One region of the Pseudomonas sp. DSP3-2-3 genome, then DNA from elsewhere that is predicted to be linked to it. Evidence: riboswitches for the same ligand, from Rfam matches in the RefSeq annotation. Region 1 holds a riboswitch; each other region holds the start of a gene.
What was found. Region 1 has a riboswitch for cobalamin ahead of ACP7E4_RS13035 (ABC transporter substrate-binding protein). Riboswitches for the same ligand answer to the same signal wherever they lie in the genome.
Positions count from the first base shown of each region.

Region 2: another riboswitch for cobalamin. It lies ahead of cobO (cob(I)yrinic acid a,c-diamide adenosyltransferase); the one in region 1 lies ahead of ACP7E4_RS13035 (ABC transporter substrate-binding protein).
Region 3: another riboswitch for cobalamin. It lies ahead of cobW (cobalamin biosynthesis protein CobW); the one in region 1 lies ahead of ACP7E4_RS13035 (ABC transporter substrate-binding protein).

Region 1 covers NZ_JAFCXH010000009.1:159,236-162,506, reverse strand. The annotation lists gene ACP7E4_RS13045 (hypothetical protein) at 1-160, opposite strand, end outside; gene pcsA (phosphatidylcholine synthase) at 374-1,093, opposite strand; cobalamin riboswitch at 1,281-1,472, shown strand; gene ACP7E4_RS13035 (ABC transporter substrate-binding protein) at 1,658-2,674, shown strand; gene ACP7E4_RS13030 (FecCD family ABC transporter permease) at 2,671-3,271, shown strand, end outside.
Region 2 covers NZ_JAFCXH010000002.1:151,576-154,846, forward strand. The annotation lists gene ACP7E4_RS03520 (PQQ-dependent sugar dehydrogenase) at 1-1,326, opposite strand; cobalamin riboswitch at 1,568-1,791, shown strand; gene cobO (cob(I)yrinic acid a,c-diamide adenosyltransferase) at 1,891-2,502, shown strand; gene ACP7E4_RS03530 (cobyrinate a,c-diamide synthase) at 2,499-3,271, shown strand, end outside.
Region 3 covers NZ_JAFCXH010000001.1:166,743-170,013, reverse strand. The annotation lists gene ACP7E4_RS00760 (CbtA family protein) at 1-341, opposite strand, end outside; gene ACP7E4_RS00755 (CbtB domain-containing protein) at 352-540, opposite strand; cobalamin riboswitch at 641-857, opposite strand; cobalamin riboswitch at 934-1,157, shown strand; gene cobW (cobalamin biosynthesis protein CobW) at 1,270-2,334, shown strand; gene cobN (cobaltochelatase subunit CobN) at 2,338-3,271, shown strand, end outside.

The sequences.
Region 1 (3,271 bases):
AGCCATCGTCGCCCGCGATGTCCGGATCATCCGGCTCCACCTCATTGTCCTCGGCGTTGCGCACATCATCGTCCGGGCGCGCCTCGTCGTCGGATTCCATCGGATTGGGGTTCGGCCCCGGGGATTGCGCAGCTTGGGTGTCGACAGGTCGTATGCTCATGATGCCCTCACAGAATCAGATCAATGGGGAGTGACATGATTTGGAAGCGGCAGCGTGGCGGGAGTTCGGATTATTGGATGACTGGTGTGTAACCTGTGGGAGCGTTCGGAGGTTACGACGGCCGCGAAGCGGTGTGCCAGGCGAACGTCTGTCGATCCCGCCGCCCTCTTCCCGGATGAATTCGCACACAGCCTGCACAGGCCGGCATTCGCCTCAGCCGCGCAACTTGCCCAACCACTCCAGCGAAGTGCGCCACAGGCAAATCCCCAGGAAGTAGGCGGACATTGCGGACCAGACGATCATGACTGTCGGGCTTTGCGCCGGGTGGTCGATTACCAGCAAGGCGCTGCACACCAGCCAGATCGTGGTGACGGTGATGTTCAGCGGCATCAGGCGGCGGACGCGAAATGGGTGGAGGAATTTCATGCGCGTCAGGGTCAGCAAGGCCAGGCCGAAGACGGTCAGCAACGTCACCCAGGAGGCTGGCGAGATGATGTAGACGCACAGCGCAACCACGTTCCAGGCGGCGGGAAAGCCCTGAAAATAATTATCCTTGCTCTTCATTTCCAGGTTGCAGAAGCAAAACAGCGAGGACACCAGAATCACCGCAGTGCTGAGCAACATGGTGTGATCCGGCAAATCGATGTAGCGATAGATGAACAGCGCCGGAATGAACACGTAGGTCAGGTAATCAATGACCAGATCGAGCACTGAACCATCAAAGCCCGGCAACACTGACTGAACATTGAATTTGCGCGCCAGGGAGCCATCGACTCCATCTACCACCAGCGCCAGCCCCAGCCAAAGCAGGCACGCCTTGGGCTGGTCTTCGAACAGCGCGATGGTTGCCATGAAGGCAATGACCACACCGGTGGCGGTAAAAGCATGTGCACCCCAGGCTTTGAGCCAGGCCGTGCGTTGAGTCGATATCACAGGGGGAAATCTCCAGAAATAATACGTGCCGGGCATCATCATCGCCGATTTGTCACCGGAGCACTCAGCCAGCGTGCATGTATCGACCGGCCGCCGGCCGATTAGGTTCACCAACGGGTGATCTGCGAGCAATCTCCAGGCCAGCGAATCGACCGCCGGGAAAACTTCCCCGTCGCGGTTGATATCCATTACCATGCCGCCCGTCGGTTCCCAAACGGGATTAATAGGGAATCCGTGATGGCCTCAGGTCATCAACCGGAACTGCCCCCGCAACTGTAGACGCTGAGCCGCTCCATCGATGCCACTGGATAAATCCGGGAAGGCCGGAGCATGGCGATGACGCGTCAGTCAGGAGACCTGCCGACATCAGGGTCGTACGAGCGTGCGCCCTGGCAATTGACCCACCGGCGGGGTGTCCCGGGAGGACATCCGTCAGAATCGGTTCATCGCCGTTGCTGCCAGACCCTGCTCGACCGGCCACGCCGCAGTCGGCAGCGGTGGCTGATGTGTTTCCTGCCCTTACACCGCCGTCCGGACATTCCGTTCGAATGGAGATAGCCTTTTATGCCTTTGCCTCGCCTTGCCGTACTGTTTGCCAGCCTTGGATGTTCTGCACTGGCACTGGCCGCCGGCCCGACGCACTACCCGCTGACCGTCGAAAACTGCGGCATGCCGCTGACCTTCAAACAGGCACCCGGCAAAACAGTCACCATCGGCCAGGCCGGCACTGAAATCCTCTATTCACTCGGACTGGCCGACAAAGTGGTCGGCACTTCGCTGTGGTTCAACGATGTGCTGCCCCAGTTCAAGGCCCAGAACGACCGGATTCCGCGTCTGGCCGATAACGAACCGAGCTTCGAATCGGTCATCGGCAAACGACCTGACCTGGTGCCGGTGCAGTTTGAGTGGATGGTCGGCCCGCAAGGCGCGGTCGGCACACGTGAGCAGTTCAGCGAACTGAATATCCCGACCTACATCATGCCGTCGGACTGCGAAGGCAAAGACAACCTGGTCGGCGCCGATGGCACGCGTCTCAAGCCGTTCTCAGTGGAAACCGTATTCAAGACCGTGACGCAACTGGCGCAGATCTTCGACGTGCAGGACCGTGGCGATGAATTGAGCGCCCAGCTGCGTGCCGGTCTGACCAAGGCTCAGGCCAGCGTCAAGGCCAAGCACTTGACCGATGCTTCGGCGCTGTTCTGGTTTTCCAGCGCCGACCTGCACATCGACCCTTATGTTGCAGGGCGCAAAGGCGTTCCGGATTTCATGATGAACACCCTCGGCCTGCGCAACGTGATTGAGTCCGATGAAGAATGGCCAACCGTCGGCTGGGAAACCATCGCCAAGGCCAACCCGACAGTGCTGGTCATTGCGCGCATGGATCGCCGCCGCTTCCCCGCTGACGACTTCCAGAAAAAGCTGGAATTCCTCAAGTCCGATCCGGTGACGAAAAACATGGATGCCGTGAAGCACAACCGCATCGTGATCCTCGACGCCGACGCCATGCAGGCCTCGGTGCGCATGTTCGACGGCATCAACGAGCTGGCCGGCGCCATCGATCAGGTTGATCCGGGAAAATGAGAGCAGTAACCGGCGGTCAGGTTCTGCGCAGGGTTTGTCTGCATGCAGCGTGGGTGATCCCGGTGTTGTTGGCCGCGATACTGGCCGGCATCGCCATTGGTGAGACGCCGATCAGCCTGTCGCTGGTGTTTCAGGTGCTGGCCAACAAGGTGTGGGGCGCCGGTTTTGTCCTGGATCCTATCGATGAAGGTATCGTCTGGAACTACCGCCTGACCCGCGCGCTGGTGGCCGCCGCATGCGGCGCCGGGCTGGCGATTTCCGGGGTGGTGTTGCAATCACTGCTGCGCAATCCGCTGGCCGATCCGTACCTGCTGGGGATTTCTGCCGGAGCTTCGACCGGCGCGGTACTGGTGTCGATCATCGGCCTCGGCGCCGGCGCCATCTCGCTGTCGATGGGCGCCTTCGCGGGCGCGATTGCAGCGTTTGCCCTGGTCGCCTTGCTGGCGCGCAGCACCGGGGCGGTCAGTGGCAGCGGGCAAATCATTCTGGCAGGCATCGCCGGTTCGCAGCTGTTCAACGCCCTGACTTCGTTCCTGATTACCAAGTCGGCCAGCTCCGAACAGGCGCGAGGCATCATGTTCTGGTTATTGGGCAACC
Region 2 (3,271 bases), on a different contig from region 1:
TTATTGTGCCTTCGCCGCAGTCACCCGCCAGATCTTGTTCCCCACGTCATCCGCCACCAGTAACCCACCCTGATGATCATTGACCACGCCGACCGGGCGACCCTGGGCTTTTTCGTCGGCATTCAGGAAACCGGTCAGCAGGTCAATCGGCGCGCCGCTTGGCTTGCCGCCGCTGAACGGCACGAACAGGACTTTGTAGCCGCTGTGTGGTTTGCGGTTCCAGGAGCCGTGCTGGCCGATGAACACGCCTTCATTGAACGGCGCCGGCAACGTCTTGCCATCGGCGAACACCAGGCCAAGTGACGCGGTATGCGGGCCGACCGCGTAATCAGGTGCGATGGCCTTGGCCACCAGCTCCGGATTCTGCGGAGTTACGCGCACGTCCACATGCTGGCCGTAATAGCTGAACGGCCAGCCATAGAACGCCCCGTCTTGCACCGAAGTGATGTAGTCCGGCACCAGATCGCTGCCGATTTCGTCACGCTCGTTGACCGCCGTCCAGAGTTTGCCGGTGGTGGGCTCCCAATCCATGCCGTTGGGGTTGCGCAGGCCTGAAGCAAAGATCCGATGCGAACCGCTGGCGGGGTCAACTTCCCAGATTGCCGCGCGACCTTCTTCAGCTGCCAGCCCGTTTTCCGCGACGTTGCTGTTGGAACCGACCGTCACATACAGCTTGCTGCCGTCCTTGCTGGCGATGACGTTTTTGGTCCAGTGGTGATTCAGCGTGCCGCCCGGAAGATCGACGACTTTGGTCGGCTGCGCGCTGATCGAGGTCTGGCCGTCCTGATACGGGAAACTGATCAGGCGGTCGGTGTCGGCGACATACAGCTTGTTGCCCACCAAGGTCATACCGAACGGCGAATTGAGGTTTTCCAGGAACACCGTGCGGGTTTCGGCAATGCCGTCGTGATCCTTGTCGCGCAGCAAGGTAATCCGATTGGGGCTGGGAACACCGGCCCCGGCGCGGCCCATGACTTTGCCCATGACCCAGCCGCGAATGCCTTTATTGTCATCAGGCTTTGGCGGCGAGTTGGTTTCCGCCACCAGCACGTCACCATTGGGCAGCACGTAAAGCCAGCGCGGGTGGTCCAGATGTTCGGCGAAAGCGGCGACCTGCGTGCCCTTGGCCGCGACGGGTTTGGCGTCTTTTTCCCAGCCCACCGCTGGCGCTATGTTGACGGTCGGAATCATCGTCTTGTTCGGTTCCGGCAACTTTGGTGACGGCCCGGTGCCGTCGGTGACTTGCAGGGTCGAAGATTCGCCGCAGGCCGCAAGGCCTCCGGCAACCAGTAGCAAAACCGCGAACTGTGGTCTGAGCTTGAACATGATCGATCTCCATAACGGGCAGTGTTCCAGTAAGAGATAGAGACGCCTGTGCTTTCGAGGTTCAACCTGTTGCTGAGTTGATTGACGCTCAATCCCCAACCCTCTAACCTGCGCCTTTTGTTTCAGGTGCTCAGGTCTACAGCGTTTAAAACTGCTGCGCTCGACAATACTGCGTTGGAAACAGACTCGAAATGCTCATTGAGGGAACCTCAACTCCGCTTTCTCGCCTGTTTCCGCCTTGTCTTGTCGTCGCTCGCTACGTTTTAAATCGCTGCAGCAAATGTTTGAGTGAAACAGGGAAACCGGTAAGGACGCTCATGGCGACCAATTCCGGTGCTGCCCCCGCAACGGTAGATGAGTCAACGCTGTGCCTGATGCCACTGGGTCTGCAAGGATTTGGGAAGGCGCACAGTAGGGGATTTCCCGCTCATGAGCCCGGAGACCGGCCTGATCCATTCAACAGCATCACGGCGGGCGATGCTCTGGGCATGACGAAAGTCGTGCTGCCAGTCATTTGCTATTGCCTGCCGTCTGCTTTCGCGTGCCCTCAAGCGGAGAGCTGAGATGAACGAATCCCCCGAACGTGACGAACGCCATCTGGCGCGCATGTTGCGCAAAAAAGCCGTGATGGACGAGCGCATCGCCAGTGCACCCAATGAATGCGGGCTGTTGCTGGTCCTGACCGGTAACGGTAAAGGCAAAAGCAGTTCTGCATTCGGCATGTTGGCCCGGGCCATGGGCCACGGCATGCAGTGCGGTGTCGTGCAGTTCATCAAGGGCAGCAACAGCACCGGCGAAGAGTTCTTCTTCCGACGTTTCCCAGAGCAGGTTCGCTATCACGTGATGGGCGAGGGCTACACCTGGGAAACCCAGGACCGCCAGCGTGATATCGCCGCCGCCGAAGCAGCGTGGGAAGTTTCCCTGGAAATGCTCCGTGATCCGGCCATCGGCATGGTGATCCTCGACGAACTGAACATCGCCCTCAAGCACGGTTATCTGGACATCGAGCGAGTGCTCAGCGACCTGCAAGCCCGGCCGCCGATGCAGCATGTGATTGTCACCGGCCGTGGCGCGAAACCGGAAATGATTGACATGGCCGACACCGTGTCGGAAATCACCGTGGTCAAACACGCATTCCAGTCCGGCATTCGAGCGCAAAAAGGCATCGAGTTGTGAGTGAACCGCGTCATTGTCCGGCGGTTCTGATCGCCGCACCGGCCTCCGGCCAAGGCAAAACCACCGTCACCGCCGCGCTGGCCCGTTTGCATCGCAATCAGGGTCGCAAGGTTCGCGTATTCAAATGCGGCCCGGATTTTCTCGACCCGATGATTCTTGAGCGCGCCAGCGGTGCGCCGGTTTATCAGCTCGATTTGTGGATGGTCGGCGCTGATGAAAGCCGCCGCCTGTTGTGGCAAGCGGCAGGTGAAGCCGACCTGATCCTGATCGAAGGCGTGATGGGCCTGTTCGATGGCACGCCGTCCAGCGCGGACCTGGCGCGTTATTTCGGCGTGCCGGTCCTCGGCGTGATCGACGGCACGGCCATGGCCCAGACCTTCGGCGCGCTGGCGCTGGGCCTGGCGCGTTATCAGCCGGACCTGCCGTTCGCCGGCGTTTTGGCCAACCGGGTCGGCACCGTGCGGCATGCGCAACTGCTCGAAGGCAGCCTCACCGAAGGTTTGCGCTGGTACGGCGCGTTGTCCCGGGAAACCGGCATCGAATTGCCAAGCCGGCATTTGGGGCTGGTGCAGGCCAGCGAGTTGAACGATCTTGATCTGCGTCTGGATGCCGCCGCCGCAGCACTGGCCAGCACCTGCGAAGTTGAACTGCCGCCTGCGGTGACCTTCGCTGCGCCGGACCTGGTACCCGCCGAGCCTTTACTGCAAGGCGTAACGATTGCCGTCGCCCATGACGAAGCGTTTGCGTTCACCTACGGCGCGAGCCTGGA
Region 3 (3,271 bases), on a different contig from region 1:
AAACCGGCCAATCCCCACAGTACGCCTTGGGAGGTTTTGCCCGGAGCACGCAAGGTATAAAGGCCGGCCAGCATCAGCGCGAAGCCTACCGCGACTACCAGATTGCCACCGGTAGTGGACAGAATGCGCTGCCAGCCATCCTGCGGAGACCAGGCTTCTTCGTTGTGCACATGACCGGTCGGGGCGTTTTCGGCGTGCTCGTGAACCTGTTCGGTCGGAGCGTTCTCGTAGGTTTCGGCTTGCAGAATCAGCGGCACGACCCAGAAGCTTTGCAGCAGGGTCAGAAACAGCGCGGCAATCAGGCCGGTGAAACCCGCCGTTTGAGCAATTCGCTTGAACATGGCATCAGTCTCAATGGCAAGGAAAGGCAGAGCTGTGGCGGGTGTCATGCGCGGCATTGTGCACGGCGTCGATGTGCGAGAAACCGGCAAAGTACACCAGGCACGCGCCGAGAATGGCAGCGCTGAGCGCGGCGGTCAGGCGTTGAGTCTGGGTGGCAGTGGTCGTACTGGCGGAATGACTGGTTGTACTGATCGACATGGCGCTTCCCTCTTGGATGTCGGCAAGGTGAGGGGAACGCACGGGAACTCCGCTGACAGGCGTCAGCAGAGATCAACAGCGCCCGCCCACCGCGGGTTTGTCAGAAGTTTCATGTCGGGCCGGTCTCCGGGCTTGCGAGGGGCTGATTGCTCAACCTGAAAAAGCCGCCTTCCCATGCCGTTGCCGGCCACAGTGGATCTGACTCTTCACTCGCTTACCGTTGCGGGGGCAGCGCCGGACTTGCACAAGCCATGAGGCCTGAACGCACCGGTTTCCCGTTTCACCCTGTGAAGGGCACCCGAACAAGGCGTACAGGAGAGCATGGGCTGGCGCTGAACGTCAATCAGTTCGCGTCGGGCGCTGGCTGGTGATTGACCTGTCGATGGTCACTGCGTAGCCTTGCCGGTTCGAGGTTCTGTGCCCTGCACCCGCTGCCCTGCAGCCGGAAAGCGCACAGCTAAGATGGGAACGCGGTCAATGCCGCGGCTGCCCCCGCAACTGTAAGCGGTCAGGTTCATTGCACAGCCACTGCGACAAGCGGGAAGGCGCCATGAATTGCAGGTGGAAGTTCACCCGTAACCGCAAGCCAGGAGACCTGCCTCGACCTGGGCATCTTGCCCTGCAAATTCTCACTACAACCGGGCGGGGTGATCCGGTGGCGAATCCAGTCCTGTGGCTGATCACCGGATTTTCGTCCTGTTTGCCCGCCGCTTTGCCAAAGGGCACCTGATGAAAACACTGGCCAAACTTCCCGTCACCATCGTTACCGGCTTTTTGGGCTCGGGTAAAACCACGCTGTTGCGCCATATGCTCGACAACGCCGAAGGCCGCCGCATCGCGGTAATCGTCAACGAATTCGGCGAGCTGGGCATCGATGGCGAAATCCTCAAGCAATGCACCATCGGCTGCACCGAAGAAGAAGCCAACGGCAGGGTTTACGAGCTGGCCAACGGTTGCTTGTGCTGCACCGTCCAGGAAGAATTCTTCCCTGTGATGCGCGAACTGGTGGCGCGTCGTGGCGATCTTGATCACATCCTCATCGAAACCTCCGGCCTGGCATTGCCCAAGCCACTGGTACAAGCCTTCCAATGGCCGGAAATCCGCAACGCCTGCACCGTGGATGCCGTGATTACCGTGGTCGACAGCCCGGCAGTGCTGGCTGGCACCTTCGCGGCATTTCCTGATCAGGTCGATGCCCAGCGCAAGCTTGATCCGAATCTGGACCACGAATCGCCACTGCACGAGTTGTTTGCCGACCAACTGGCCAGTGCCGACCTCGTCATCCTCAACAAAGCCGACATGATCGACGCCGCAGGTCTGGCTGCCGTGCGTGCCGAGGTGTCCGAAGAGTTGCCGCCGGCGGTCAAGGTCATCGAAGCCAGCAGCGGCCGGTTGCCAATCAGCGTATTGCTGGGTCTGGGGGCTGAATCGGAACTGCATATCGACGCCCGGAAAACTCACCACGATCACCACGAAGGCGACGATCATGACGATCATGATCATGACGCTTTCGACTCGATTTCGATCAAGCTGCCACAGGCCGATGAAAGTGCGCTGCTCGATGCGCTGACTCGGCTGGTTGTCGAACATGGCGTCTTGCGCGTCAAGGGGTTTGCGGCCATTCCCGGCAAGCCAATGCGCTTGCTGATTCAAGGCGTCGGCACGCGCTTCGACAAGCATTTCGACCGCGCCTGGGGCGTTGACGAAGAGCGCGCAACCAACCTGGTGTTGATTGGCCAGAAACTGGACGCAGCGGTACTTGAAGCACAACTGCGTGCTGCGGTTGCTGGCTGACCCATGCACCTACTGAGAACCCAGCCCGGTGGTTTCGTGCCGGACGACAGCATCGCCGACCTGGGCCAAACCCCCGCCGAGCTGGTGATTCTCTGTAGCGGCGACTCAAGCCTGGCCTTGCTCGCCGAAGCTGCGCAGCAGTTACCCGACGACTACCCGAGCCTGCGTCTGGCCAATCCGATGCAGGTGCAGAATCACGCCTCGGTTGACCTTTATGTCGACCAAGTGCTGCGCCACGCGAAAGTCATCCTCATTTCCTTGCATGGCGGCATCGGCTACTGGCGCTACGGCGTCGAGCGGCTGATCGAGCTGGCCGGGCGAGGGGTGCAGGTCATTCTGGTGCCGGGTTGCGACAACGCGGACCCGGAGCTGACCGATCTGAGCACTGTCGCCGCCGAGGACTGCCAGCGTCTTTGGCAGTTCTTGCGTCAGGGCGGCATGCACAACGCCCAGGAACTCTATCGCTGTCTGGCGAGCGGCTGGCTGGGGCGCGATTACTCGTGGTCCGAACCACAGCCCTTGCCGCGCACGACGATCTATCACCCGAACAAGCCCCGTGCTGAACTCAATGATTGGCAGGCCGACTGGCAAGCTGGGCAACCGGTTGTGGCGTTGCTGTTTTATCGCTCCCATCTGCAGGCGGCCAATACCGCCTTTATTGATGAGTTTTGTCTGCGCTTGCAGGCGCAGGGTTTGAATCCGCTGCCGATTGCGGTGGCCAGTCTTAAAGAAGCGGGCTGTATAACACTGGTGGAAGACTGGCTGGATGAGGTTGAGGCTGAGTTGATCCTCAATACCACCGGCTTTGCCCAGTCCAGTCCGGAAGCGCCGCACCTAAGGCCGTTTCGCCGCAATATCCCGGTTATTCAGGCGATCTGCGCGCAGGACAACGAACCTGGCTGGCGCGCGAGCGAACAAGGCCTGGGTGCCCGGGATC